2 regions of the Paenibacillus sp. GCM10027628 genome follow, and region 1 is predicted to be linked to the other one. Evidence: predicted binding sites of a transcription regulator. Region 1 holds the regulator's gene; the other holds the start of a gene.
The links. Region 1 encodes NrdR, which represses ribonucleotide reductase genes. Its sites were predicted from a motif close to AACACNATATATNGTGTT; they were not measured.
Positions count from the first base shown of each region.

Region 2: a site for NrdR is predicted at 7,797-7,814, ahead of ACFQZT_RS17640 (adenosylcobalamin-dependent ribonucleoside-diphosphate reductase). Genes of this name have one in related genera too.

Region 1 is NZ_JBHTHA010000052.1:89,389-105,045, forward strand. It holds gene ACFQZT_RS31755 (helix-turn-helix transcriptional regulator) at 1-37, opposite strand, end outside; gene ACFQZT_RS31760 (DUF86 domain-containing protein) at 122-553, opposite strand; gene ACFQZT_RS31765 (acyltransferase) at 823-1,881, shown strand; gene ACFQZT_RS31770 (tetratricopeptide repeat protein) at 1,900-2,565, opposite strand; gene ACFQZT_RS31775 (hypothetical protein) at 2,747-3,013, shown strand; gene ACFQZT_RS31780 (hypothetical protein) at 3,037-3,438, opposite strand; gene ACFQZT_RS31785 (ABC transporter substrate-binding protein) at 3,505-5,328, opposite strand; gene ACFQZT_RS31790 (hypothetical protein) at 5,441-5,590, shown strand; gene ACFQZT_RS31795 (VanZ family protein) at 5,568-6,080, opposite strand; gene ACFQZT_RS31800 (hypothetical protein) at 6,094-6,381, opposite strand; tRNA gene ACFQZT_RS31805 (tRNA-Ala) at 6,580-6,652, shown strand; gene ACFQZT_RS31810 (winged helix-turn-helix transcriptional regulator) at 7,444-7,848, opposite strand; partial or broken gene ahlS (AhlS family quorum-quenching N-acyl homoserine lactonase) at 8,143-8,984, shown strand; gene ACFQZT_RS31820 (fructose bisphosphate aldolase) at 9,073-9,960, opposite strand; gene ACFQZT_RS31825 (hypothetical protein) at 10,677-10,910, opposite strand; gene ACFQZT_RS31830 (hypothetical protein) at 11,140-11,310, shown strand; gene ACFQZT_RS31835 (DMT family transporter) at 11,702-12,652, opposite strand; FMN riboswitch at 12,832-12,979, opposite strand; gene nrdR (transcriptional regulator NrdR) at 13,288-13,767, opposite strand; gene ACFQZT_RS31845 (alpha/beta-type small acid-soluble spore protein) at 13,876-14,100, shown strand; gene ACFQZT_RS31850 (lytic transglycosylase domain-containing protein) at 14,165-14,770, opposite strand; gene coaE (dephospho-CoA kinase) at 14,767-15,363, opposite strand; gene ytaF (sporulation membrane protein YtaF) at 15,417-15,657, opposite strand, start outside.
Region 2 is NZ_JBHTHA010000023.1:104,789-120,445, forward strand. It holds gene ACFQZT_RS17605 (YqzE family protein) at 71-262, shown strand; gene ACFQZT_RS17610 (SGNH/GDSL hydrolase family protein) at 382-1,032, shown strand; gene ACFQZT_RS17615 (hypothetical protein) at 1,078-2,034, opposite strand; gene ACFQZT_RS17620 (YqhG family protein) at 2,153-3,184, opposite strand; gene ACFQZT_RS17625 (DEAD/DEAH box helicase) at 3,181-4,971, opposite strand; gene ACFQZT_RS17630 (lipoate--protein ligase family protein) at 5,281-6,120, shown strand; gene dat (D-amino-acid transaminase) at 6,654-7,484, opposite strand; gene ACFQZT_RS17640 (adenosylcobalamin-dependent ribonucleoside-diphosphate reductase) at 7,894-10,545, shown strand; gene ACFQZT_RS17645 (restriction endonuclease) at 10,696-11,319, opposite strand; gene ACFQZT_RS17650 (HEAT repeat domain-containing protein) at 11,398-13,011, shown strand; gene ACFQZT_RS17655 (hypothetical protein) at 13,047-14,051, shown strand; gene ACFQZT_RS17660 (leucine-rich repeat domain-containing protein) at 14,211-15,638, shown strand.

The DNA of each region.
Region 1 (15,657 bases):
TGACTTTGCGCGTGGATGTCTCAGGTTCATGATTCATAAGCTCACCTACCCTCGGAACTGCAATTTAGTCTCATTTTACAGCATCCGAAAGCATAAGTAAATTAATAAACAACTATGTATGTTATTCCATTTCCTTCTTGATAAAGGCTTTTACACTGGAAGCGAATTCTTCAAACGCTCCTGGAAGCTTAGGAATTAAAGGATGGAAATGTTCCCTATTCCAGTTCACATATTCCTGTACGAGAGGCTTTCTCAGCTTGACCAGTTCCAATAAAATCGATGTTAACGCCTCCGAATATGCGCCTTCACCCTGCACGATTTCGACAATATCCTCATAACTGCTCGCATCTCTTAAAATAAACGCATCAATTAACAAACTACCGACATCGGTTACCGTCTCAATTGCCAAATGAAGCACTCGTTCCTGAGCCATCTGCAAAATGAGATCGCCTTCGTCGGCACCCCATTGCTCTTCAAGTTTCTTACATGCCTCCGCCAGAACTTCTAAAAATTGAATTCGCTGATCAATTTGTTCGTGATTGATAAAATACATGCGCTATCTCCGTCCTCTTTTTCTCCATTTCGTCCATAACACCATGGCAAAGAAGGTCACGATGACCAAAAAAATCAACAAAACCGCCTGCATCACATACTCATAACTCATGTTGATTCACCCTTTTGATATACTCGTCATTCTTTCTCCTAATCAGTGTATCTCTCAGTCATGAGAGCGTCAAGCGCGCTCCAGACGCACGGAGACTCTATTGTTCTCTCATTTTATTCATGATAAAGTGGAAATGGTGAAAAAGGAGACTCGTATTCATGCAAATTCGACCCAAAATTCCTGAAATCGACTTCGTTAGAGCTATTGCGATAATAGCCGTTATTCTTATACATGGAACCTCCGCTGCAACCTTATTGCCTATGGGAACGGGGTCTCAGGCAATATTTTTCACGCTTAACCGCGCTTGCTTATTTACCGTTCCAGTATTCATCTGGATCAGCGGTGTTGTCTTATTTTATAACTACTACGACCGCTGGGATCCCCCTATGTCATTCTTATTTTGGACAAAACGGTTGCGGCGCATCTTGGTCCCCTATGTACTCTGGTCGATTTTTTATTACATTTATAACCAATATATGTATCATGGCAAGGCTAATTTTGACGCGATTTATATGCTCAAATTGCTCCTTTCGGGCAATGCCAGCTACCATCTCTATTACATGGTTATCATTGTACAGTTCTATATCTTATTTCCAATCATAATGACGGCAGTCCGTAAATTCCGGTTGCTCCGCCATGGATTAATTCCTATAGGCATCAGTATTCAAGCTGTCGCTTACACTGTGAATCATTGGGTGCATCCTATCCCTGAGTATGCTTCTTTTTTTGCAAGCTATTCGGCTCTCTTTGCTTTCGGAGCCTTTACCGGCATTCATTATGACAAAGTCAGTGCATGGACGGACAAGCATCGTGCTATGATTTGGGCGGCAATGTCCTTGGGAGGACTCGCATTTGTCGGTATGCTGCTACTCAACCAGTTCGGATTGGCCTCATTTGAAAATACGTGGTTTGAGCTGGCGCTGCTTGTGTACTGCATGGCTGCCGCGCTTTGCTTCGTCCAGTGGGGGCAGCGGGTGCATAAGAGTCACTCTCCACTCAGCACAATGATGTCCGGCCTAGGAGCAGCCTCCTTCGGCATCTACCTTGCGCATCCGGCGCTCTTAACGCTGTGGGATCGTTTAAAGCCTGCAAACGAGCATATCCTGCTCTTCGACCTGCACACCGCTTCCTCGATCCTCGTCGGCTTGCTGGGCTCGTGGCTGCTCGTGCTGCTTTATCGCAGCACACTGAAAAAAGGCAAAGGATCCGCCAAGTAAGCGGACCTTTGCCTTTTTTCATTTGAAGCGGGCTAACAGCGCCCAGCGTCGCTGCTGTCTTCGGCTGTATTTCGGTAAGCCGCGGTAAATATCCAGCGCTTCTCGGTAAGCGCGTCTCGCTTCTTCGCGTCGGCCCAGCCCTTGGTACAGTTGGCCGAGCCGGTAATAGGCTTCAACCGACGAAGAATGAACTTCGCGGAACCGTTCCATGTAGGCGACGGCTCTCTCAGGAGCAACGGATGCCAAAGCTTCTCCTAGGCGCAAATAGGGCTCGCCATATTTCACGCGAGGATTCAGCTCTAGCGCTTTCAGCATCAAACGTTCACCTTCCTCTAATTCGCCGAGCTTTAAACGGCAAAGTCCGAGCTCGTAATGAACGTCAGCCGAATCCTCCATCACGTTAAGCGATTGCTCCAGGTAGGGCAGCGCTTCGCTGTATTTTTTTCGTTCTAATAAAATTCGTGCAAGCTCAAGCTTGGACGAGGTGTTATGCGGATTGGCGTGCAGGTCTTGGCGCAATCGGGATGCTTTTCGACTGAGCTGAAAAGGCTTAAACAGGTTAGGTGTTAACCCTACGAATCTACGATCTAGCACATATAGAATCACGAGTAAAATAATAAGTGCAAGAAACGGATTGCCTGTTAAACGCCACAGTAATCCAAATGCAAGCAGTTTGGTAAGCATGTTGAATCCTCTCCTTAAGAAAAACTATCGATGCATACAATAAGCGAGTTATTGAGCCTCCCCTATACTACCATAATTTACATGCTTTGGTCATCAATGAAAAAAGCCGCCGGTTAATTCCATGCGACTCATTCGAGATTTTGCTCTAGTAATGCTATAATGAAAAGAAAAGGGAGTTATCATGATGAACGATCCGCGTAAAGAAGTTTGGCTAAAAAGGAAGCAACTTGGACGATCGAACTATCTAATCCGTTTTGGACTGCTGCCTTGGGGCCTGGGGCTCACTGTTCTTTTCAGTTTTATTGAATTCCTAAGTTTTCACGATATCAACTTGGTTTGGATTCCGATCCGACTGATCGTCTTTGCATTCGTCGGTTTTTTCGTGGCTAATGCCCGTTGGCAGTCGATGGAACGCCGATATGAGCCTACCATGTACAAACGATCCTAGAGGGTCGTTTTTTTCGTATAGGTCTAGTGCAGATAAGATTGCTCCCGGGTATCCTCCGTATGGAACAATGATGCTTTGCGCAGCAGCTTAAAATGTTCAGCCAACTCTTGGCGGATCTTGCCGAAATTCAATATGCCTTCCTTAAACTCCTCACGTTTGGCCCAAATCGTCTCTCCCGCCTCGTTTTGAAACAATTCCTCGGAAACATCTTCAAACGCTTTGTGCAAATGATTATCGTACCAGTCGATTGCGCCTGTCACATCTTTCCGAAACACATGGGTCATGTCAAAATCATTATCATTCGATTCTGTGAACTCCGCAAGAAAAACGTCTTTAGTGCCTTTTACCTTCACTTCTATATCTGCACATTGAACATCATTTCGCTCAATAAATCCTTTAATTTCCGCATGCTTGATTGCAGTCATACTGGAGCCCTCCTTATTAACGATCAAAGTGGTAATAGGAAGTATCTCCAAGATTGTTACCTTTTATCAGCGATTCGGCGCAAACCAGATCTTGCGAAAATCGACCCAACCCAGATCGTTTATACTGACTCCTTTTACGGAAGCATGGTAAGTCGTCTGCATAGATCGATGCAAAATGAATAAAAACGCTTTTTCTTCCTGCAGTACATCAACCATCTGATTCAGCCTATCAATGCGTTCCTGTTGATTGGGATTTGCCAGAAGCAGATCAATTTCTTCGTCAATCCATGCGGTGCGGCGATCACTCATATGCGCGCGTACGTAACTGTTAGATTGTTTAAGCGTCTGTATGATGTGAAGATCGTAATCGCTTTCCATCATGATGTGATACAAGATAAGATCGGCTGCGGTGACGGTTTCCAGCTTCATCATATCGGATTTACTTTGAGGGAACAGCTCAATGTTAATGCCGACTTTTGCACACTGTATACAAATCCAATCTGCATCCTCATTCTTTTCGGAATAGATGTACATGCTTACTTTCTCGCCGGAGTATCCCATATCGTCCAGTAACTTTTTAGCTTCAGCAAGATCCGTTTGATAGGGTTGGTTGTTCGCTCGTTCGATTCCCGGTATAAAACTACTGGCCGGCGCTTCCCTTAAGCCTCCAAGCTCAAGAATCAAGCGTTCCCTGTCGATAACAAGATCGACTGCTTTACGAAATAGGGGATGCTGCTGCGGCCCTTGCTTTTTCATATTAAAGGTTAATAAACTGCAGCCAAGGACGGATTGTTCGATCTGGTGCCATTCGGAATCTTTACCTACGGCTCCCACAGGTTTTCTGGAGTCAGACGGATCGAAAAGCACCTGTACCATATCCCAGCTCGGACCCACTTCGCATAAATCCTGCGGCAGCAGCCAAATCTCCACTTGATCCAGATGCGGTCTCACGCCAAAATAGCTGTCAAACGCGCGAAGCTTTAATATATAGTCATCATTGCGTTCCAAACGAAAGGGTCCCGTTCCTATCGGTAATCGAGCAAACATCGCTTCGTTGTCCCGACAAATTTCTTCAGGAACAATAGCTAGCGACGCATCAGCCAACTGCTGCAGGAAAAGCACGTTAGGGCGCTTCAGTTCGATGGCAATCGCATTACGGTGAAGGACCGTAATAGCCTCAATGCCGTCTGCGAGCCATCCGTGGCTAGCCGTAGTTCCGATTTCTCCGAGCCTTGAAAAAGAGTAGCAAACATCGTTTGCCGTCATCTCTCTCCCGTGATGGAATAAGACACCTTTCCGCAAATAAAACGTATAATGTAAACCGTCTTCACTGATTTCCCAGTAATGAGCCAAATGCGGCTCAACCGCCATGGTCTTGGAATTGTATTGAACCAACGTATCAAAAATCTGATTGATTAAATGACAATCGAACGCATAAAAAGAATGTGCCGGATCCAGCTTAACCAGCCATTTATAAACGGGGAAACGCAGCGTATCCTTATACCGCTCTTCATGTTCTACCGCACGATAACCGAAATTACTAAACAACCATTCAATAAAAGAATCCTGCAGCGACTCTCCCTTGCCTAACTGATGAATCAGCTCGATAGCGCCTTTGTAATCCCCACGTCCGGCTAGCTCCATGGCCTGCTTCGATATCATATCCTCGGCCGACACATGAAAAGTCAATTCTGAAGCATTGCCCCTGCCCCGTCCGGGCTTCCAGCTGATCCATTCTTGTTCCGCCATTTTCTTAAGCAGCAGCTTGACATTGCGGGTCGTACAGTACAGCTTATCCGCTAATTCCTCTAAGGTTACACGCTGTGCTTGATTCTCAACTCCGTGTTCAAAGCCGGCACGAAGCTCTAAATAATGGGTCAAAAGCTGCATCGCTGCCTCCGTTCATAAAAGGGGAAATTAATAAAGAAAATTATACTCTTTTTGTTCCCCTTATTCTAGATGTATGCTAAGAGCAACAGGAAATGAAAGGAAGGTGATATGGATGCAACCCACAGATATTTATTTATCGGAAAAATTGATGCAATGGCAGCAGCAAGAGCTGGAAAGAGAAGCGCGCGAGCTATGGAAATGGAAATCGTTCAAGCAGCGCAAGGTCTATGTAATGTTATCTAGTTTCTTCCTCTTCGTCTAATCCATTTTCTAATGCCTAGGCAGATCAGGACGAATAATATGGCAAATGCAACACCAATGGTATCCACACCAACATCAATTGCATGACCGGTTCTACCGGGTACAAAAGTTTGATGCCATTCATCCGTAATCGCGTAAAGCACAGATATCAACGAGGAGGTGAGCAGTGCCATGATGACATTCAGCCGTTTGGCCAGTAAGGCCAATGACCAAAGCAGGGCAAGGATAGCGTATTCGCTAACATGCCCTGCTTTTCTTATGAAGAATTCGATTAACCCAATCGGATCCTGCCATGATACTAGATCGTGATCATAAGTAAACTCCCAATGCGGGAGACTCTTCGATAATTTCATTCCCTCAAACCACGACGATAATAGCGGACGCAGGCTTTGCTGCTGGTACGTTTCCGCTGATTTGAAAAAAATAACCGCCATCCAGATGAGGGCAGCGGCCAAAAACAAATAGAAACGAATCGAAGACGCTTGGCGCATAACATCAATCTCCTTAGGGATTCAATTTCTTATGAATACTGAATAAAGCGAAAAATTCCAGAACCATTAAATTTACACAAGACACTCCGTAAAAAGCCATGCCGAACATCATTCGGAACCCCTCTGCACTTACCGATTTCCACCATAAAACAGCAGCAACCGTCAAAATCACATTGAAAGCCGTCGATATCCAAAACGAGAATGCCAGTCGATTCGTTCTCCGCATCAACCACACGCCCATCATAAAAGGCAGCGCAAAAGCCAACCCCAAGAAAATCCAGTACAGCACATTGTTCGACACTTCCGGTCACTCCCAAACGAGAACTTTTTATTCTATTAGGTTAGCATGAATGTCTGCTTGAAACAACGTTTGCTAGTGTTTGTAACAGAATCGTCCACAGCAATCGAGCATGAATTTAGCAACATAAATTTTTATTTGCCCAGGGCTTGCTCAATCGGCATTATTCATGTATAATACGAAAAGTCGACGTTAATTCGCGGGGCCTTAGCTCAGCTGGGAGAGCGCATCGCTGGCAGCGATGAGGTCAGGGGTTCGATCCCCCTAGGCTCCATAAAAAAGAAGCACTGCAACCTTTAGGTTGTGGTGCTTCTTTTTTATGGCCTAGGGCTGGAGCGAACCCCTGGTGGGGTTCAGTCCGTGCACAAGGAGCTTAATTGTACCCGGGGCCCCCGCAAAGTAATAGGAGTAAGCTTCAACGCTTGGCTTCACTTTGTGGGGTAAGAAAACGGAGTCTGAATCTACCGCTAAAAGTCCTCGTCAATACGCTTCGTCAGCCTTTAAATCAAAGATTCGGACATCCCCCTAGGCTCCACCAAATTTATCGTGACTTTGGTGCAAATAAGTAAACCAAGGTCAAAGAGCCGGGCTGGACTTATCCTTGTCCGGCTATATGTAATTTCCGCTCCCTAGTTACGCCTTTCCCGCGCGCCAGCGTATAAAGGCGATCTGCAACGTTGGTTTCCATCGTTGCAGGAGTAGGATCATCATCGTATCGTGGCCGCAACGATGTTTTACATCGCTGTGCGGGGGAGTTCCCGCGCGCCAGCGAAAGATCAAAAGACTGTCCTCAGTCATCTACGATGACTTTCGGGGACAGACTGTTGTATCAAGGTTTTTCGAATTAGGTATTACTTTAAGCAGGTGTGGTGTTTCTTCCGTCATATTTTTTCGTTTGATCCTAACACTGAGATGCGGTGCACACAATATGTCCGAAGCCAGCATCGTTTTTCTCGATAAAAAATAATCGCCTTGCTCTTATTCAAAAGGGCAGGGCAATTATTTTGCTTTGGTTCAACGAAGAGGGCTCGTTCCGCGCAATAGTCGTCACGTTGATCGTAATTTTCAATTTGCTGAGGACTGAGTCTCCTTACTGTAAGTTAGATCAGAATTTGCTCTTGCCGCCTCGACATGCAAGTAATTTTCCCTTCCCCACTGTCTTAGCTCTCTCATCGGCTGAAGTAAACTTTCCCCCAAAGGGGTGAGTGAATATTCGACGGCTGGGGGCACGGTTGGTGTAATATGGCGCTTAACCAGTCCATTCCATTCCAGCTTTCGCACCGTTTGAGTGAGCATTTTTTTGGAAATGCCCTCGATTCTTCTTTCCATTTCTCCGTATCGAATGCTTCCGTTTTCCAATGCATAAATGACGAGTGCCGTCCATTTATTGGAAATAATTTCAAGAACTTTGCTATAGCCGCACACCGCCAACGAGATGTCGGGTTGTTTTGTTTTGGCTGAAGATGTCAAATGATCTCCCTCCTTTGCACTTCGAAGTTCCCAGGACACCTTAAAGTGCCTACTTACATAAGTTTAGTTTATTTATTATTGTATGTCTATACCACCGGTGGAGCAACAATGGATATTCACTTTGCGATTATGATCCTTCACAATGCCAAGAGTGGATTCTTATTTTTTGTTTCGCCCGTGCACTCACAAGAAACGGAGTGAAGGCTATGCACGCCAACAACGCCTCATAAGCCGGCAAAGTTGAACATGAACAGCAATCAGACAAAAACTATAATTTCATGGGAGGAAATGAACATGCCGAATATTATTAAAGCCCGCCCTAAGCTCTATGTAATGGATAACGGTCGTATGAGTATGGATAAAAACTGGATGATCGCCATGCATAATCCCGCTACGGTCAGTAATCCTAATGCACCGACACAGTTCGTGGAATTTCCGATTTATACGGTATTGATCGATCATGCGGAAGGAAAAATTTTGTTCGATACGGCTTGCAACCCGAACTCGATGGGCGTCGAAGGGCGATGGGCCGAATCCACCCAGCAGGCGTTCCCTTGGGTGGCGAGCGAGGAATGTTACCTGCATAACCGGTTGGATCAGCTCCATGTTAGACCTGAGGAAATCAAGTACGTCGTTGCCTCTCATTTGCATCTGGACCATGCCGGGTGCCTGGAGATGTTCACGAATGCTACGATTATCGTCCATGAAGATGAGCTGAACGGCACGCTGCAAAGCTATGCACGCAACGATAAAGAAGGAGCCTACGTTTGGGCGGACATTGATGCTTGGATCAAAAACCACTTGCAGTGGCAGACCGTCAAACGCAATGAAGACAACTGGCTGAAGGCATCAAGATTATTAACTTTGGCAGCGGCCATGCTTGGGGCATGTTAGGCTTGCACATTGAAATGCCGGAAGCAGGCGGGATCATCCTTGCTTCCGATACCATCTATACGGCTGAGAGTTATGGTCCACCCGTCAAGCCGCCGGGCATTATATACGATTCAATCGGCTACCGGAACGCGATTGAGAAAATCCGCACGCTCGCTGCCCGAACGAATTCCCAAGTGTGGTTCGGGCATGATGCGAATCAATTCAAACAATTCCGCAAATCAACGGAAGGATACTACGAATAAGTAGGTCGTAAGAAAGAATCCGCAACCATCATGGTTTGCGGATTTTTTTGTTAAGGAGCCACAGGGAGAGAACCCCGGCAGGAACCTTTTATATAATGGAAGCTTCATAAATGTTCTGAATGGATTTGGCCAGCATCGCGTTGAATTCATCGTCGGTTTGTCCATCGGTTAGTCCCTCTGATAAGGCACGTGAGAAACTGGCGATCAGTCCGTGATTATGCGCCAGCTTTTCGTTGGCTTCCGCTTGCGTGTAACCGCCTGACAAAGCCACAATCCGTACAACATGCGGATCCTCCATTAATTCACTGTAGAAATTTTCTTCCGTCGGTATGGAAAGTTTAAGCATGATCTTTACGTCTTTGCTCAGGTTGGATAATTGAGCGAAAATTTCGTCCTTTAGCAGTTTTTCCGATGTTGCCTTATCCGCGCTGTAGATGTCAACTTCCGGTTCAATAATCGGAACCAGTCCCATCTCTACGATTTGGTTACCGATCGCAAACTGTTGCTCAACGACTTTTTTAATTCCGGCAGGATTGGCTTCCTTAATCAGCGAGCGCATTTTCGTCCCGAAGATGTTTCGCTCAGCCGCCCGCTTCAGAAGGTCGTTTAAGCCGGGGATCGGCTTCATTAGCTGAACCCCGCCTTCAAGATCGGCGAGTCCTTGATCGACTTTCAGAAAAGGCACGATGCCTTTCTTCTCCCAGAGATAATCGGCGGTAAATTGCCCGTCAATGAATCGATCCATTGTGTTCTCAAATAAGATCGCCCCCAAAATGTACCGAGAATCAAAGGCGGAACTTTTTATAATACGCGTTCTCATCTCGTGAACCAATTCATACATCTCTTCTTCATTGGAATATCTGTTTTCTTTAATGCCGTATTGCAGCAGAGCTTTAGGCGTACTTCCGCCACTTTGGTCTAACGCTGCTATAAAGCCCTTTCCCGTATGGATTCGATCCAATTGCTTTGTATTCATGAATGTTTCTCCTTCCCTCTCGTGGAATGATTGGACTCTCGAATCCTTTTATTATAGCACTTTTAAACCGTAATAAATCCATTAGCCCCAAATTTTGCAAACATTTTGCGTACCCTATTGAGTAAACATTATTCGTCTAATTGTTGCATTTTTGTGTATTTTCAGACAGAAACCAACAAAGAATCCTGTTAAGCTTGATTTATCATATAAAAGGTGGGGTTATTATGGTCCAAGTGATATGGGTACTTATTGTGATCCTTTTCTTGTTGGGCGCTTCCATTCATGACGGCCATAATGATCCACACGACAGTTAAGCTTATAACAAAACGAAGAAACCGCGCTATCTCCGTCTACAGTGATTGACGAGCATCCTCCTTATACTTTTGAATAAATCAACTAAAAATGTTCCAACATAAGCTTGTAATTCTTGTAAAGGAGTGACCGAGCTGGAACAACCCGAAAAGCATGAGCCAACAATCGCACCAGGTATGAATATGCATGATCCACTTGAAGAGAAAGCGACCGAAGAGGAAATTGAGAAAGGTGACTCTACTACAGTAACTCGCCTTTACTTGGATCGAACATCCGAGGATTAGGAATGTAATCTCGTTTCCTTCTCCGAAATGTATCTTGTAAGAAGAGGGAAAACCTCTTCTTTTTTTCATTTATTCCTCTGGTGCGACGATCGAAACGGCTTGTTGGACACTAAGCCCAATTCAGTAAAGGCAAGCATCCATCTCCTTTTTAGATGCATAGGTTGTTGTATCATTTCGTTGGAGGCGATTATTCAATGAGTTATTCCCCACAAACACATTATTATCATCCACACCATCCTCATCCTCACCACATGCACCCGCATTATCACCATATGCACCCGTATCATCCCCATTATCATATGCATATGCATCATCCGCATCACCATCATCCGATAGCCATTTATCCGGTTCCATATCCGCACCCGCATCACTATCCAACTACGTATCAAGGAAGGTAAGGTGGACAGTTACAAACAGGTCTCTGACATGGTGAATATCAAGGATAACAACCACCTATGCTGCACTGCTCTACCTAACCCCCGCTCATAAACAGGACTCAAATTGTTCAATTGTGCTGAATAATCCTCCTCGATTGGCAAATACTATAGGTCGTTATAATTTCAAAATCTGGAGGAGCTGTACAATGAAACACATCGTTAGAGATCATGTGGCAAGTGAAGCGGGTATATCAGAATTTCAAGCTGAGAAGGCCGTTGAGGCTGTAGTAGATTATTTCAAAACCAGACTTTCAGTTGATGTTAACAACGAAATACAAGGTGTCTTAAATGGCGTAGATCGCCATGAAAATGACTAACTCCCGTTAAAGGGAGTTTTTCTTTTTTTCATAGCTTGGCCAGGGATTTGCTCATAAACTTACCGGAACTGCATATAATGTATGGCTTGAATCCCCCATTGTGAGGTGTTGCCAGGTGTTCCGAATTTACGTCATTGACAGTGACGAAAGAACGATTGAGCTATCTTTCAAAGATTCGAAGGAATTATATAGATTTGCAGACGTTTTTATTGATCATGGCTACAAAGTACTCATCGAAAAAGATAATCAACATGAAGCTTTCCAGATGGAGAGGCATACCACGGAGGATTCGCTAATAAACGAATGAATTTTATCCGTTTTGTAAATAAATGAAAAAATCCCTGTCTTGTTGTTGCATTACTGCAGCAAAACAGGGATTTTTTGCAGACAATTATGAACTTTTCAGACTAGCGGTTGCCGAATCGTCTCCCTTGCCGCGGCTCATCAACCATAAGGTGAACCAGATAAGGAGAAATCCGAGCAGTTGTCCAAGTGTCAAAGGCTGGTGGAATACAATCCAATTAATCAGCACACCGACTGCAGGGAAAGCAAGTTCAGCCAACGTAGCAAAAAAAGCTTTCGTCGATGATAAACCTTTATAATAGAGCAGCATGCTCAGCAACCCTGGAAAAAACGCCTGAAACAGCAGATTCACGGCCAACAACGCAAGCCCGCCGGATGTGCCTTTCAGTTGCCAAGCGTCACCACTGGCCAAAAGAACAATGGTCAATAGGGGGATCGCCAGCAAAAATCGCAGCGAAGTGACGACTGGGAAATCCAATTTCTTCTGGAGCAGAAATTTCCCCATGACCGTAGATCCTCCCCACAAGCTTGCTGCGAGAATCGAGAACAAACAGCTCAGTGTCCCCAAATTCTTGAAACCAAGGGCAGGTGATGCAAAACCGAATGTCAACAAATACGTACCTAACAGAGCTGCAAGGATATAGAGAAAAAACTTGGAAGGCAAAGCCTCTTTAAGCATCAATCTAGCTAAAATAATTGCGAATAAGGGCTGCAGCTTTTGAAGCAATAGGATTGCATTCGCACTGCCATGGGCAAAAGCGGAAGTAAATAAGATGGTTGCAATGGCAGAGCCGCCCCACGAGATGAAGAGCAGAGCCCCGATGACGGCTAACGTTAGCTTGCCGGTTAAGGTTCGGCGGTGTTTAATCAATACAGGCAGAGCATAACAAGCTAGTAACAGATGCTCAATGAAGACGATCTGAGCGGATGTGAAGCTTTTAAGCAACAGGATTCGGAATAACGGATCCAGTCCCCATAACGTAGCTCCAAGCGCAATATACCAGATTCCGTTCATTCCCGCGATTCGCGATGATTTCATTGCCAAACTCTTGCTTTTAAAATTTACTGCATTATCCAATTCAAAAACCTCCAATGTGTTTTGCTTTTGCAAAACAAGTTTTGAATTGAACCTTCTGAAAGAAACAATGCCCCCGCTAGACATTCAACGGGGGCATTGACAAACAGACCTGTTAAAAATGTTATTTTTAACAAGCTGCTCTTCACCTTCTCCCATCCGGACTATAACCGTCGGCCTTGGAGTTTCACCAAGTCAGTCCCAGCCTTGTGAGCCGGGAGTCGCGGGCTTGAGATACACGTAAGTATCTTCACCGCCGGTAGGGAATTACACCCTGCCCCGAAGATTCAATTATGAAATTGTGTTGTAAACACTTACTTTATACAAGTAACGTTAAAATAGATATTAGCACCATAAATTGAAAAATGCAAGGATTTTTCATAGAGGCTCTTGAGCATGCTATGGAAAGATGGTTATCATCGTAACACACATGTGGGGATGTTGTCGCTAACGATATTTTTCATCTTTACAGATGAGTTGATGGAGGATTGACGGGTTTTCGCACCGTGCATGGCCTTGTGCCTTGTATATGTAGAACAAAACTAAAAAGCCGTCTTTCTCGTTGCCATGACGAGCAAGACGGCTTTTATTGCGACGATTTATTTGTCTCGGATCGGACCTGAATCATCTTTACCTAAGATTTGCGTTAATTCTTTCAAGAACATGTTAATATCCTTGAATTGCCGGTAAACCGAAGCAAAGCGAATGTAAGCCACTTCATCAACCGGGTACAATTGCTCCATGACGAGCTCGCCGATGGCCAAGCTGTCTACTTCCGCATGAGCGGTGTTGCGAAGCTGCATTTCCACTTCTGAGACAATGACCTCCAGCCGCTCCATCGATACGGGTCGTTTTTCGCAAGCACGAATCAAACCTCGCAGTACTTTCTCTCGACTAAATTCTTCCCGACTGCCGTCCTTCTTAATCACGATGAGCGGTGTTTCTTCCACCATCTCGAATGTCGTGAACCGGCGCGCGCATTTCTCGCACTCTCGGCGGCGGCGAATCGACTTGTTTTCGTTTGCAGATCGGGAATCGAGCACTTTCGTACCGTTATAGTCACAGAACGGACATCTCATTCGCTCTCTTCTCTCCTTTCTTTCCTGGCGTATTACCAGATGTTACTTGTTATGATCCATACAGAAACGCACATAATACAGTTACCAACGACAAGGAGGTGAACAGACATGGGCGCAGGACAATCCCGCAGCAACAATGTTTTAGTTGTTCCTCAAGCTAATGCAGCGTTGGACCAGTTGAAATACGAGGTAGCACAAGAACTGGGTATCGCTATCCCTCAGGATGGATACATGGGTAATATGGCTACTCGTGATGCTGGTGCAATCGGTGGTAACATTACTCGTCGCCTGGTGCAAATTGCAGAGCAATCCCTGGCTGGTCAATTCAAGTAATCTTGAATCCTAACCTCTGATTTCTGCAAACAAGAAGTATTGGACTTTACGCTCCGTTAAGGAGCTAGTCCAATGCTTCTTTGTTTTGGGCTCGAGCTTGATCATTCCACTGCTCCCCATACAGCTTCGTATACTTTTCATAATAATATAACACTCGCTGTACATAATGCCGCGTCTCGCCAAACGGAATTTGGCTGATATTGGCTTCTGTACCGTCCCAAATTTCATTTTGCTTCCATTTATTCACATTACCCTGGCCGGCATTATAAGCGGCGATCGCATAAATCAAATTCCCGCTATAATGTTTGGTTAGCCAATTCAAATACCAGGCACCAAGGTTGATGTTGACTTCCGCATTACGCAAATCTTCCTGTGATTGAGGCCCTAAATTGCCGGATTCCACGATCCACGCAGCCGTTTCCGGCATAAGCTGCATGAGGCCGATAGCCCCTTTATGCGATTCCAAATGAACCTTATAATTCGTTTCAACCCTAATAATGGCTGCAATCAAAAATGGGTCTATATGATGTTTCGCCGCGCTTTGGCGGATTTCCTTCTCGAAGTAAATGGGATACAGTTTTCTTCCGATAAATGTACTATTCATGAACAGGATCAGGACAAAACAGATCAGCAGAAGAGCGAAAACCCGCTTCTTGCGAAAAAATGTCATGAAAGCCCCTTCCTTATCCAAAACTGGTCGATCAATAGGCTTGTCTCTTCCCTAGTTCCACTATTATCAATCACAATATCGGCCAGCTCGCGCTTTTCTTCGATCGACATTTGGGCGGCTAGCCTTTCCTGTGCAGACACCTCTGTTAGACCGTCACGCTGAATAAGTCTTGCGAGCTGCACGTCTCTAGGTACATATACAACCATTACTTCTTGAAACATCGCAACGAGGCCGGATTCGTACAGCAGCGGCACATCGACAACAACCAATTTCTCCGGGTGTTCACGCTCCGCCGTTTCCATCTGTGCTCGCATCAACGCACGGATCGGCGGATGAAGCAAATTTTCCAATTGTTTGCGCGCTGACGCATCTGCAAAGACGATCTCGCCAAGTTTTTTGCGGTTCAAAGATCCATCCGGATGTAGAACCGCTTGTCCAAAATGCCCAGCAACCCTTTCCAGAACAGGGCTGCCGGGCTCAACAACATCGCGGGCTAATTGGTCCGCATCAACTAATATGGCGCCGCGGCTGACCAGCATAGCACTTACCGTACTTTTGCCGCAAGCGATACCTCCAGTTAACCCGATATTCATAAGGGGAGCTCCTTCGTGTTTTCCGCCAGGAAAACGATCATCGTCAGCTTACGTTAGAACATTTTCATAATACCCATCAAAATCAAGACACATCCCGGAAGAACCGACAGCTTCTTCATCCAATTCATCTCCGCATAGCGGAAACCGATGCGGAGTCCGATGGCGATGAACGTACCGCTGGATAAAGCAATAACCGATGCCGTCAATAAAGGAACGAATCCAATCAGAGCAGCTCCTATGCCGGCACCAAATGCATCTAATGAAAGCGCCAAGCCAAGTAGCGTAGCTTCAGAG
Region 2 (15,657 bases), on a different contig from region 1:
CTTCTGCCTGTCTATTCCGTTTAGGCATGATCCGATAAGGATAAAATAGGGAGGGAAGGCAGGTGGAAGTATGGCGAAAAGCGATGAACTGGTCAAGTACATAACCCAGCAAGTCATCACCTATATCGAAACGCCTAAAGATGTTCGTAAACAGACTAAAGCGAATATGAAGGAACAGAGGGAAAGCTGGCAAACGCGTTGGTTTGGCATGCTGCCTCTAGCGACTCGAATGCTCATTGAACAAGTAAAAATGAAAAAATGAACTGAACCTCCTAGTGGATGACCAGGAAAAGCATGGAAATTGTCATCTATCACAGGAGGTTTTTTGTCGTGTTCATCGAATACATGTTTAGTCATGTAAATGGGAGGGGAAGACGACAAATGAAGCTGCAAAAAAACGATAAGTTGGTCATGATTGGAGATTCCGTTACCGATTGTGAACGCGCAAGGCCGATCGGTGAAGGACTATTCGGAGCGCTAGGAAAAGGGTATGTATCCTTGGTGGATGGGCATCTGAACGCATCTTACCCGGAACTGCAAATCCGCACGGTTAACGTGGGTACCAGCGGAAATACGGTCCTGGATTTAAAAGAAAGATGGCAGACGGATGTATTGGATCTGAACCCCGACTGGTTGTCTGTCATGATTGGGATCAATGACGTCTGGAGACATTTTGACCACCCCAATAACCCGGAGATACACGTCGATATCGAAACGTATGAGCGTACACTTCGAGAGCTTGTCAAAAAAACAAAGCCCAATGTCAAAGGCATTGTGTTGATGACGCCTTTCTACATTGAGCCGAATCCACAAGATGCCATGCGTCATAAAATGGATCAATACGGTCAGGTCGTGCAACGCGTCGCTGAGGAAACAGGATCGTTGTTCGTGGATACGCAATCTGCTTTTGAGCCTGTGCTCAAAACGTATTATCCGGCGTACATCGCGTGGGATCGCGTACATCCTAACAACGTGGGTCATACCGTTTTGGCGAATGCATTTTTGCGGGCCATCGGTTTTGAGTGGAAGTAAAAGCAAAGCCTTAGACCTGGTTTAATCGTGGTCTAAGGCTTTTATTCATGGATAGACTTGACCTTGCTCAAGCGCTTCCTTGAGAAGGATGTAACGCGGTCCAACATGATCGACAGCAAGATAAGGTTCACCGTGATCCCATTGCTTATACCCGATAACAGCAAGCGGCAGTGTAACTTGGTTGTCATACAGTCTGGCCACATAAGTCAGTTTGCTTTTTTGCTTCAAGGCCACTTGAAGTTCGTTCAGACTTGATATGTGCAGCGGCTTGCCCTGAACCCAAGGAAGACGTTCGTAAGGATCAAAAGCAGGCAATGTAAGGCCGTTCACGCTGCCTTGTAATTTAGTTCCGCTTGCCTGTGTGTCAGCGAGCTTGGGCGCCGGATCGTGATCGAGCGGCAGCAGTTCGCCTGATTTTGCATCCAGATAGTAGGTCTGGCCTCCCATCGAAATTTTCCAGATGGCCGTTAGCGAATCCATATATAAACGTTCTTTGGTGATTGCATCATCTTTAATAAAATCGGTTAAAGAAATAGTAGCAGGGATAAGTTCCTGCTGTACCAAGGCGCGATACAGCGTTGTGAAGCTGAATAAAGGACTATCGCCGGTTCCGTATTCAGTCAATCGGAATGAGCCGTCTTCCGCAGCATGTACAATCATATAACCGACCTCATGTCCCGCCTCGCCCAGAATAATGACCCAGCCGTGCGTTCCCGGTCCTAGCGGATAACTGCTCCAAGAAGCCTGCTGCCAATTTCCAAAGCCTTGTTCACGGGATAAAGTAAGCTTCCACTTATTGATTGTATCTGCCAGGGGCAACTCGCTTCGCGAATTTACCGAAGGCTTGGTAACGGCAGCGACAGCGGCATTGGCGACGGATGGCACCTGCATGAGGCTTGTCCGATCTGCGTCATCAACGGCAGATGTATGATTCGGGATACTCAGAATTGCGCTGATACTGATCAGGCACGCTGCGGACCAAGTCGTCCATTTTTTCAACATCTTCATTCACCTACCTATCGTATAACCTCTCATTTGTATGTTCCAATTGTAATTCTTATGCATTAAAAAGAATGTTAGAACCTGTAACGGCATATTTGCGAAGTTTTAGCGACTCGCGTCAGTTTCTGGTCGGTCTGCCCGAGTTCAGGTGGAACAGTCCGCAATTGATGACAGAAACCACGATTCGTGGCTTATACTGCCAGTCTATCTCCTGCAGCCTATTGCGGCACTGGGCTTCGACTTCATCCCTTTTGTCAGGTTCGACACTAAGCAGAAGCCCGTTATAATAGGCTTCGACACGATTAATTTCACTTCGGTGCTGCTCATTGGCTTCATCCGCCCAGCTGTGGTTATAAGCGCTGATTTTGCGCTCTAATGTCATTTCAAGGGCGTTGACGGCTTTGGGCAGCGAGATCATGTCCGGCAGGATATGGCTGTTTGCCGGCAGCTTGGGAGATAAACTTTTGGTCAACAGATGTTTATGAAAATGCTCTCGAATCTCGCCATTATTCAGTTGAATGGCAAGCGAGTGAATCTCGCTGCGCTTGCGGTCGCAGGCTAGCTCAACCTTGTAGTTGACACAGAACCAGGTGTCATATACGAGCGTATGGTGCATGGATACGCACATTGGGAACGGTTCTTCGAACAAATGAACGAACCTGCCCCGTGTGCGGACGATGCCAAAGATTTGTTCCAGCCGGCGACTGCCGAACGTGACTTCATCTTGCGGGACACGAGCCGTGACCGTTGTCGGAACAAAACCGAAATAACGCCCAAGAATACTATCCGAGCTGCTGTCCTGGGCTTGAGGTTGAAGTTGTGGTTGAGGCGGTTGGCCCATTACAGCTACAGCATTTGTGCCTATTCCTGAACTGCCAGTTGGCGTTGAAGGTTTGACGGCTGTTGCCGAAGCCTTTGGCTTTGCTTCCGCTTTCATTTGCTCAGGATCGAAAATAAACTTGTAGGTCATCGTCTCCGGAGCCGCGCCCGTACGTTCAACGAAGCTCCAATAGTAGGGCCTGCCGGTCATCTCCTTATCCGCTTCGGGGGAGAGTCTGGCGGTCACATATGCGGGTGTTTTCTCAAGAATTGTACAGTTAAAAGCCTCAAGGAAGCGCATGACAAAGGTATGGATGTTTCGTTTATTCATGGCCTTACCTCGACACTTTGCCCGCCGCCTACGGCATCGAGCATGGATCGGAAGGCTGCGCCTTGAGGTGGTTCATGGGCAACTTCCGCTTGAATTTCCGAGAAGACATGGCCAATTTCGTCAAGCTTCCTGCGAATGTCCTCATGCGAGCCGGATTCCATCACCATGCGGAATAAGGAAGACTCGAGTGAGCCTTTTTTCTCGATCCGCTCCAGAATCGTATCTAGCTCTCCAATGACCATTTCGAACATATTGATTTTTTCGTGCAGCAGCGACAAAATATGTTCCTCAATCGTATTGGTCGTGGACAGGTTATAAATATTCACATCATGCGTTTGCCCGAGTCTATGAACCCGCCCAATTCGTTGTTCCACGCGCATCGGATTCCACGGCAAATCGAAATTGATCATATTGTGGCAAAATTGCAGGTTAATGCCTTCGCCTCCGGCTTCTGTAGCAACGAGCACCTGTGCGCGATTACGGAATAAATCCATCATCCAGTCTTTTTTTCCCCGATTCATGCCGCCGCGATAAGGTACTGCGCTGATTTTGCGTTCCTTCAAGTAATTCAGCAAATACTCCTGAGAAGCGCGATATTCAGTGAAAATAATGACTTTTTCATTAATTTCCTGCACAAGCTGCATCGTTTTCTCCGCTTTGGTATTTGCTTTAATACCGCGGATGAGTTCAACAAGCTCCCAAATCTTGGCGCGCATGGGGGAGTCCTCTGCGGTCTTTTTGAACAAATTCACAAGTGTAATGAATACTGCATCCCTTGAACTGCATACTTCGCGCTGAAGCGTGATCAAAGACAGCATGCTCGTCAGATCGCCAGGCGTTTCCTGGTAACGTGTGCGTACGAAATTCGTCACGCCGTCGTATAGGGCTTGCTCATCCGGGGAGAGCGTAAGCGGGATATTTTTGACGATACGTTTGGTGTAATGAACGCCGCCGTCTCCGCGCCGATTGCGTATCATCACTTTGGAGAGCTCCTGCTGGAGCATGACTTCGTTTTTAGGCGTCCGTTTACCGACTACATAGTTCGTTTTGAAGCTGCTTTGGATGCCTAATTGACCCGGTTTCAGCAAGGTGATGAGATTATAAAGCTCTTTCAAATCGTTCTGGATCGGCGTTGCCGTGAGCAGCAGGCAATATTTTTTGCGCAACTCGTTGACGAACGTGTAGTTGGTCGTTTTCTTGTTCTTCAGCTTATGCGCCTCATCGACGATCAACATATCGTATTCCAAACCCATCACGATATCACGATGCGGGTCCCGCTTTGCTGTGTCCATCGACGCAACGATGACGTCGCTTTGCTCCCACATATATGCTTTTTTCTGAGCGACTGCGGGAATGCCGAACTTCGTGTTAAGCTCTCTTACCCATTGGAGCACGAGGGAAGCGGGAACAAGAATGAGCGTTTTGCGGACGAGGCCGCGGACCATGTATTCTTTTAAAATGAGCCCGGCTTCGATGGTTTTCCCGAGTCCAACCTCATCGGCTAAAATGGCGCGACCGCGCAGCTCATTCAGCACGCGTTTGGCCGTTTCAAGCTGGTGAGGCATCGGCTCAAGCTGCCCGAGATGGACGAGACACTGCATTTCGTCAAAGCTCGCGATAAGCCCTGACTCTTCGGATTCGTAAGCAAGCTGGTATAGCGTCCAGTCATCCCAAGGACCGCCTCCGCGCACGCGATGATCCAGCTCGGTAAACCATTCCCGGTCAAAATGCATATGAAGGTGATGATGAATGGGGCGAATGTTTTCTTGCTGTTCATGGTGTCGCATGATGAGCCTCCTTAGAGCTTTCCGTAAGGAAAGCTGGCATCGTAAGCATTAACTGAGTTTTGCGGAGCAAAACTGACTTCGTAAGCATTAACTGAGTTTTGCGGAGCAAAACTGACCTGGTAAGCATGAGCTGAGCGTCTGAATACGTGTTAGTATATCCATTATGGAGGCTTTCATAACTTTTCCATGCATCGGCGCTTCCCATGCTGTCATTTGATTTACGGCGCGTGCCGACTTCGTCAGTAACCGCTATTTTATGTTATGATATAGCTTGGCTTTAGTTAGGATGAGGAAAGGGTGCTGCGGACGATGGAGACATGGAGATTTATACATACAGGAGACCGTTCTCCTGCTGAAAATATGGCAATCGATGAAGCGATACTTACAGCGCATAGTGAAGGTTTGGTTCCGCCAACCGTGCGCTTCTATGGATGGAATCCGGCGACGTTGTCGATAGGTTATTTTCAAAAGGCGCAGGAAGTAGACCAGGAAGCGGTGGCTAGTGAGGGTATCGGATTCGTTAGACGTCCGACGGGAGGCAGAGCTGTGCTGCACGACAAAGAGCTGACGTATAGCATTATCGTAGCCGAAAATTACCCGGGCATTCCTCGTAATGTAACGGAAGCCTATCGTGTGCTGAGCGAAGGGCTGCTGCAAGGTTTTCGCGCGCTTGGGCTTGGCGCTGAGATGGTGCAGCTCGCGAGCGATGAGGAGAAAGAAAAGTACGCCTCCGCAGGCTCGGCCGCTTGTTTCGATTCTCCTTCGTGGTACGAGCTTGTAGTCGAAGGGCGCAAAGTGGCCGGCAGCGCGCAGGTGCGCCAGAAAGACGTCGTACTGCAGCACGGTTCGATTTTGCTCGATATGGACACGGATCAGTTGTTTCGTATGCTTCGATTCTCCAATGAGAAGGTGGCGGAACGGATGAAGTCGAGCTTCCTGAAAAAAGCGGTAGCCATTAACGAATTGCTGCGTGCTCAGGGGAAGGAAGAGGTTTCTTTAAAGCAGGTGGAGGAAGCGTTTAGGCGCGAAATCGCTAACGGGCTTGGCGTGGAGTTCGTGGAGGCGGAGCTTTCGCCTTATGAAGTTGAACTTACGGAACGGCTCGTTCAGGAGAAGTATGGTACGGATGTGTGGAATTTACGCAGGTAGGGTAGCTCATACGGGTGAGAACGATAAAAAAAGGTTGATCAGAAGCGATTCTGACCAACTTTTTTTTATCACGTGTAATATTTTGAGGTCATGGAAGTAGCTCCGTCATTACGTATATGTTAGGTTAAGAGTAAAGAGACAAATAGACAGGATTGCTGAGATGTTGTACATGAAGCAGCATTGCTAAAAATCCCCTAGGTTCTAGTCACCATGAAAGCTACAAAGGGTACAACAACAAACAGCAAGTGCACTGCTGCAGAGGTGTTTTTCATCGTTACAGTGGGGGAAAGGAAATGAAGTCGTGTCTCTAACGATGTTTTGAATGCTTACAGACTAGAAAATAAGCAGCTTTGTACGCTGAACGTAGCTGGAAAGATGTTTAATATCGTAATAGACATGGGGAGATGTTGGAATCGTATCTCTAACGATATTATTCATCTTTCCAGACGAGAAGATGGGGGATTGGCAAAGACAAGTTCGTTCCCAAACGTACGGCTATAGACAAGGACCTGGCCGTCGGCCAGGTCCTTATCTCATACTGCGAAAGTATGTTCAAATTCAATTTGCAGCTTGCGTGTAATTGGACCCGGTTCGCCTGATCCGACAGGGGTTCCATCAACTCCAATGACCGGTGTGACTTCGACTGTCGTGCCTGTTATGAAGGCTTCATCTGCTTGTTGCAACTGTTGGAGAGTGAAAGGCTCTTCTTTTACTTCGATTTGTAAGGATCTAGCTAAACGGAGGACGACCGCGCGTGTGATCCCATGCAGGATCAAGTTGTTGGCCGGATGCGTGTATAACACATGATCTTTGATCATCATGAAATTGGAGGCACTGCATTCGGTTACCGTCCCGCCTCGGTGCAAAACGACCTCTTGCACGCCATGATCGAGAGCAGCCTGCTTGGCCATCACATTAGGCAGCAGGTTAAGCGTCTTGAGATCGCATCTGAGCCAGCGAATATCCTCGAATGTGATCGCTTGGATGCCGCCTTGGATCGTAGCGAGCGGCCTTTTCACTTCCGTGCAGTAAGCCAGCATGACAGGCTTTGCCCCGGCAGGAAATGGATGGGCGCGCGGCGCCTCGCCTCTCGTGATTTGCATGTAAATCGTACCTTCAACTGTTCCGTTATCCTGAACCAGCTTTGTTAAAATATTTCCTATTTCCTGAGTGGTAAAAGGCAAGTCGATGCGAACTTCGCTTGCGCTTTTTTGCAGGCGTTGCATATGGGCTTCTTGTTCATAAATTCGGCCATTGTATACGCGAAACACTTCATAGATGCCGTCTCCGAAATAATAGCCTCGATCGTCCGGCGAGAGATACAGGTCCTTTTTGTCAATAAATTCATCTTTATAAAAATACATAACGAACACCTCCGAAAACAAATCATCAAAAATAACGAACAAACGTTCTAAAAATATCTGTTTTGTGTTATACTATATATAGGGTATCAGAGGAATTGAGGATCGTCAAAACGTGCGAATCCAGATGTCTTGTGACTCGAAATATACTCCAAATATTGTCGATCGTTGTCGAAATAAATCATAATGATCCTCTTGAGAAAGAGAGCAATTCGAAGAAAATCATAGATATCTAGAAATAAGCTTGTCTTATTCGGTCAAATTGGTCTGTCATCCATTCGATGCACAACATATGGTGATGTATAATGAAACTCGCACACCATATATTGTGATTTTACATAATCTTCATGTACAGACACTTGTATAGATGCAGCTGAATTTGAAGCCTATTGGGAGGGTGTTGTTGTTGGAAATGATGCAGGAAAAGAAGCGATTAGAAGGACTCAGCGAAAAGATTTTTTTGGATCGGTATGCACTGAAAAATGCGGATACGAGCCATGCGAAAGTTGGCGATACCGTTCTTGTCCTGACGAAGGATGATCCCAAGTTCCCAGCTAAAGAAGTAGGCGAAATTATTAGCCGTCAAGGCGACATCGTTAAGGTTCGAACACGCAGTGGTGAAACTGTTGAATCCTCAGTTGAAAAACTTACGTTGAACATAGAGAAAACACCTGAAGAAATGTGGGACCGCCTCGCCGGAGCTATGGCTTCCGTTGAAGCCACACCAGAGAAAAGAAAAGAATGGACCGAAAAGTTTCGGTATATTCTCGATGATTGGAAGCTCGTTCCAGGCGGACGTATCGCTGCAGGAGCTGATGCGAGCGACGAGTTAACCTTGTTTAACTGTTACGTCATTCCTTCTCCGCATGATAGTCGTGGCGGCATTATGAGCACACTAAGCGAAATGACAGAGATTATGTCTCGTGGCGGTGGCGTTGGCATTAACTTGTCTTCGCTTCGTCCTCGCCGTTCCGTTGTGAAGGGTGTTAACGGATCTTCAAGCGGTGCCGTATCATGGGGCGGGTTGTTCAGCTATACGACAGGTTTGATTGAACAAGGCGGCAGCCGTCGAGGCGCGCTTATGCTGATGATCAATGACTGGCATCCGGATCTCTTGGATTTCATTACGGTGAAATCTACTATGGGGCAAATTACGAATGCGAACCTGTCTGTATGCGTCAGCAACGGCTTCATGAAGGCCGTTAAAGAAGATCTGGATTGGGAGCTTGTATTCCCGGATACGACAGATCCAGACTATAACGACAAATGGGATGGAAACCTTGACGCCTGGAAAAAGCTTGGCAAAACCGTTAAGCCATACCGAACCGTCCGCGCGCGCGATGTTTGGCATACGATTATTGAATCTGCATGGAAATCCGCAGAGCCTGGTGTTGTTTTCATGGAATACTACAATCAAATGTCTAACAGCTGGTACTTTAATCCAATTATTTGTACCAATCCATGCGGCGAACAAGGGCTCCCTGCTTGGGGCGTATGTAACTTGTCGGCCATTAACCTTTCTAAGTTCTATGATGCGGAGAAGCACGATGTAGATTGGGCGGATTTGGCCAAAGTCGTTCGTTATTCCACACGTTTTCTCGATAACGTTATTGATAAGACACCGTACCATTTTGAAGAAAACCGTCTCAATCAGCAAGCTGAGCGCCGAGTAGGACTTGGTTCCATGGGGTTGGCGGAGTTAATGATCAAGCTGAAAATTCGTTACGGAAGCCCGGAATCGCTGGAGTTCCTGGATAAAATCTACGGTTTTATGGCCAAAGAAGCTTATCTGGCGTCCGCTGAAATTGCAGCCGAGAAGGGCTCGTTCAAAGAATTTATTGCAGATAAATTTTTGCAAAGCGGTTTTATGAAAAATATGACGAAAGTATATCCGGAGGTTGGCGCAGCGATTCAGAAGAACGGTATGCGTAATGTAACAGTCATTACCCAAGCGCCAACGGGGAGCACGGGTACAATGGTAGGAACTTCCACCGGTATTGAGCCTTATTTTGCATTCGAATATTATCGTCAAAGCCGGCTCGGTTTCGATAAGCAATACGTACCGATCGCACAAGAGTGGAAAGATCAGCACCCGGATCAAGACCTGCCGGATTACTTCGTAACGGCCATGTCTTTGACTGCGGAAGATCATATCCGTGCGCAAGCTGCGATCCAAACGTGGGTGGACAGCTCGATTTCCAAGACAGCTAACTGTCCTTCCGATTTTACCGTTGAAGAAACAAAACGACTATATGAGTTGGCATTTGACCTTGGTTGTAAAGGCGTAACCATTTATCGTGACGGCAGTCGTGATGTGCAGGTATTGAGCACAAGCGCAGGCGATGATAAGAAAGAAGCGAAGAAAGAAGAGAGTGCACCGGCAACGGTCGCCGCTACTTCGGCTCAGGTTGCGAACGAGGAAGAGGACAGTATCTCTGCATTATCGGGCAAGCTGGCTGTTAATGTGGATGCAAAAACGGAGCAGGTACTCGACAAGCAGTACAAACGCCGTCCGCAAATTCTCCGCGGCGCTACGTATAAAGTGAATACGCCTTTTGGAATGGCGTACATTACCATTAACGACATGAATGGCTCTCCAAGCGAGATCTTCTTGAATGTGGGTAAAGCAGGTTCCGATGTCTTCGCGATGTCCGAAGCGCTAGGCCGCGTCTGCTCCTTGTTCCTGCGTTATGGTGATCACGGAGATAAAGTGAAACTGCTCGTGAAGCATCTCAAAGGCATTGGCGGTTCCGGCGCCATTGGCTTCGGCAACAATCGCGTTGAGTCGATCGCAGACGCAGTGGCCAAAGCGCTCGAGCAGCACGACGAAGTGATGAACGAGCAAGATGACGCGCGGAACTACGTGACCGCGACGAGCGAGGTGCTGGATGCACCAGCACCATCGGCTGCGCCTAGCAGCCATGCCGGCGGCGGCCACAGTCATAGTACGAGCGCGTCTGCGCCTACGTCAAAGGACCTGTGCCCGTCATGCGGATCCGCCTCGCTGATCAACAGCGAGGGCTGCAAAAATTGTGCCAACTGCGGTTATAGCAGGTGTTCGTAAGAGTGAGCCAGGGGCGGTGCCCCTGGCTCTTTTTTTTGTGAGTTGTAACTTGTCCATCGGCAGCCTCTATTTTTTGGGAAAATTATATTTTGCTTCTCTTTCTTTTTTTCTTTTTCTTATCTTTTTTTTTGTAATTTTTTCTGTTTTTTACTACACAAGTGCTGGTTTCATACCGCTATTAGTAGTTGAATCATCTAGCGTTCTTCCTTGCTTTTGTAAGTAAAGCGACCAATAATGGACAAGTTGAATACCGTCAACTAATTCTACTCCTACTTCCTTAGCATACTTTTGTGCGTTTGAAGTAAAGCTGCTCGTGGTGATAACTATGCCACCTTTGGCATTCTGTTTTACCATTTGAGAATGAATAATGGCAATAGGGTCAAATGGAACATCATCTTTAAAGCATTTAACTTGAACAAGAAATAAACCATTATTCCGCTGATGTTCGATATCTACCCCATAATCACCAGAACCTTGAGTAACAAAAGTTTTCCCACCATGTAAACCCTCTAGAATATCGGCTACAAAATATTCAAATTCATAAGGATTATTTTTTATAAAGTTACTCGAGAGACTTTGATTGCCCGGCACCTCTTCTTTCTTAAAACGATAATACAATCCCATAGCCAAAGTTTTATACATTTGATGATTCGTATCCAATAATTTAGTGGATAGTGAACGAAGAGATTCAAGTTCCTGTTCTTTCAAATTGTACTTGAACATCCCAACACCTAAGAGGATAATTGTAACAACAGCGAAAAAAATGATTATCATTCTATATATTTCCCTCCTTTTCTTATCAGTTATTTCCATTTGCGAGTTGTATTAGTCATTTTGAGGGAGGTAAAAAGTTTGATGGGATTATCTCAGACAACTCAAGACAGTATTGATAATATTTATAAATCCCATTCATTATGGGAGTCGATTACTAATAACAAAGAAGAAAAGTTAAGGCAGATTAGATTGATCGGACAATCGGTAGAAATTGCTGCAGTCCCACATCTAATCCCCTTATTGTTAGAGCGTAATACTGATTTGAGAAGCACAGCTGTGAATGCTGTGGAGTCTTTATTAAGGACTTGTCAGCTAGAGGATTTGGTTAGATTGGATGAATATATAAGAGATTTCTCGCCTTATTTTCCGAATTCTAGACTAGAAGCATGGAATAAAATGAAGATTAGTGATTTCAAGAAAGTGATGAAGGACCGAGTGCTCGTTTATCTATGTAGTTTCCATCCTAATGGGTATATCCGGGAAAAAGCGGTTGAAGAGCTTTCGCAAATAAAAGATGGTCAAGAGCTCCCTTATCTATTAATCAGATTAAATGATTGGGTTGAGACAATAAGAACACAAGCGCGAATGGCTGTTAATGTGCGTATTAATTCTGAGTATGCTTCCGTGTTTATAAATAACCTCCCGCTTGTGCTTCGGCTTAGAACTCGTAACCGGGTTAGTCATCATCACATCGTTGAATCGGTGTTTGGACTACTTAACCTAGAAGAATCTTTCCAAGCTGTAATGGATGGACTAGAATCAAGTACTTTTATAACAAAACGAATGTGTTATCAAATAGCCTTGGGATATCAGAACTCGCAGCTGCAGCTCATTCTTAATAAAGCTCTGAAACAATCGGAACCGATCATTAGAGTAATGGCTTGCAGAGTCATTTGTGACAGTAAGTTATTATTTCCAAGTTATTTCAACTGCTTAATCAATGATCGATATGCGCCAATCAGGAGAATCACACTAACCACTTTAGCAGAAAAAAATCAGATAGACGCCATTCCTGAACTAAAGAAGTCCCTTGTTGATCCCCATATTTCTGTTAGGGAAGTGTCCAGATTCTATCTTAATTCAGTAACAGAGATTGATTTTGCGAATCACTACTTGGATTATTTATGGGGCGATAATACGAAGAGTCTAGCTACAGCATTAATTGCTCTGGGTGAAGTAGGGGGTCCTGAGCATGTGGAAATTCTGGCAGAGTATGCGATTCATGTAGATATGAAAATAAAACGAGCAGCTCTTAGGGGATTATCTTTATTAAACTGCGAGCAGTTTCTTGAACTTTTTTATATCGCTCTGCAAAGTGATAACAACGGTTTATCATTTGAAGGATATCGAGGATTGCGTAAGAAAGCACACCTTATCGATTCCAACCGTTTGTTTAATGTGATTCTTAAATCACCTGAAATACATGTCACCAAATATGTCGTACGATTGTTCGCGGCTTTAAATAAATGGGATCAGTTGCGTTGTTTATTAAACGCTCTTCAGATGATGAATGAGGATAACATTCGAGTCGAAATTAAAGCTCAACTAAGAAAGTGGATCTCGTCTTTTAATCGTAGTGTTCAAGCCAAACCAAGTTCTTTCAATGTTGAGGAAGTAAATAAGTTGTTAGATCGATTTCAACAAGATTTGGGTGAAAAAGTAGTCAAAAATATTAAGTTCATGTTACGTTAAAATTTTAAAATAGCATACAAAAGGTGGGATTGCCTATGGGACAAAGAGCTAATTTAGTCATTGTAAAGCAAGATGGCTACGATCTTTATTACAATCATTGGTGTGCAAATACGCTACCTAGTGATTTATTTTGGGGTCCAGAACATGCAATTGCATTTATCCAGGCTCAAACAAAAGTTGAACAAACAGATTGGTTAGATGATATATGGGCCGAGGGCGGAGCTGTCATTGACGAAGCTAAAAAATTACTCTTATTTTACGGCGGCGAAGATGTGCAATCCAATATCCCATTTAGAAGGCTCTTCTTAGAATTAATACAAAAGGTTTGGGGAGATTGGGAAATCCAATGGGCACATGAAGGCATCGTTGATCTTGCGGAATATGTGGGAGTTCCTAAAGAAAAAGTGCTTGCTGGTAAAGATGATGATTTGATTAACGCAGACCTAGAACCCCCAGAAGAAAAGGAATGGGTTGATACGATTGCTAGTATCAGATTTGAAGATGAAGATATACTAATTTTTCCCCTTTACGGAGGAATTGAAGGTTGTTTGCTTCATGGAGCTGAGCTTATAAGAAACTGTAATAAATCTTTTGGTTACAAACAATTTAAAATTGATGAATGGACAACTGATTTCCCATCATCTGGTTTCCATATTGATGCAATCAATAAGCGAATTGTCTTATGGCATGCAGATGTATTTTCAAATATCATGCAAAGACTTAAAGAAAAATGGCCTGGTTGGGAGTTACATGAACATAACGATCAGTTTGAAATGCATGCTCAAATAACGGCTAGCGCCTTACAATTTCCAGAAGTAGATTCTACAAAAATACTGTCAGAAATAAAATCTTCGCTTCTTCGAGCGACGGTTAATCCTCTAAACACTTTGTCTTCGTTGGTAAAGAGATTGCAGCAAGATGGCAAAGACGTTAAAGTCAGCCCAAGCGCTTACTTGCATGGAAATTACAACATTCCAGAAATTACCCGTGAAGAGATTGTTCGATATGCTTTTTCTATGTTCGAGAATAGTAAAAAATGAAAAAGGCAAGTAGTTGTAATAGTCGTCCGAAACCAGAGTACTTATATGCATATTCAGTTAAAAGTCTAATATATTTTTTTCTAACGAATTCTGCAACAACAAAAACGGAGTCACGTGGGTTTGCAGGCTCCGCTTTCCAATTAATTAGGAGGTTTTTTTGTGAGAAGGTTTTCTTTTTTGAGTATTGTAATACTTAGTTTCATTTTCGCTGCTCTTATTTTTCCTTTTACTGCTGTTGCAGATGTAAGTAATGTTGTAACTATTGAGGATCATGCGCTTGAAAAAGTTATACGTAAACAATTGAACAAAGACAATTCTCCTATAACACAAGCTGACATGGATAAATTGGTTACTTTAGGACCAACTGCTTGGCAAGGGATTACTAATTTAAATGGCTTGGAGCATGCGACAAATTTAAGGAATTTATTCTTGGCTGTAAATGAAATTAAAGATATTAGTCCAATCGTGGGCTTGAAGAATCTTAGAGTATTAACTCTTAGATACAATAAATTGAGTAATATGGAATTATTGGGGGAAATGAAACAACTAGAACATTTGGATTTAGCTGCGAGCAATATTACTGATATTAGTTTCCTTAAAGGAGTTTCGCAACTAAAAGAATTAAATTTAAGTGATAATCTGATTTCTGATATTACACCGCTAAAAGATTTCAAACAATTAGAACATTTTACTGCCTATCATAATCAAATTAGCGATATTTCCCCATTGTCGGAACTTCATTCATTAAAATTTATTGACCTTAAGGAGAATCAGATAGAAGATATAAGTTCATTAAGTAGTCTGCTCAATTTGGGCTACTTGGGTGTTCAAGATAATTTGATAAAAGATATTAACTCATTAAATGGGCTCATTAATCTAGGTGGCTTAGAATTATCAAATAATCCGATTGCAGATTTAAGTGTATTAAAACAACTCACAAATCTTGCGAATCTTAATGTAGGATCACTCCATTTAAAAGATATTAGTTTTCTTGAGAATCTGACTAATCTTTATAGGCTCGATCTTGATAATAACCAAATCTCTGATATTCATGTACTTCTAAAGCTTAAGAAACTCCGAAATCTGATTATATCAAATAATGAGATCTCGGACCTTTCACCACTAACTAGTTCAGATGTATTAGATTCACTTTACCTAGAGAATAACAATATTACAGATATCACACCACTGAGCTATTTGAAACAATTACGGTTTCTAAAACTTAGTCATAACCCTATTATAAATTTGGATCCATTAGCTAAAATGCCTAAGTTAAACTCACTTTATTTAGATCATAATGGGATTAATTCACTTGATTTTCTTGGAAGGCTTGCTCAACTTTCATTACTCTCGTTAAATGATAATCTGATTAGCAATCTCAATGGGATTGAAAGTCAAACTAAATTATCTTCATTAGAACTACGAAATAATCGTATTACTGATTTAATGCCATTAGAAAAAGTGAATAAATTGCAATCACTTTATTTGGATGGAAATGGTATCTCCAATATATCAGTTTTGTCCTCACAAACGGATCTGAGAAGGATATCTCTTAATAATAATGATTTATCGGAATTTCAACTTTAGAAAGTCAAAATCAACTTTG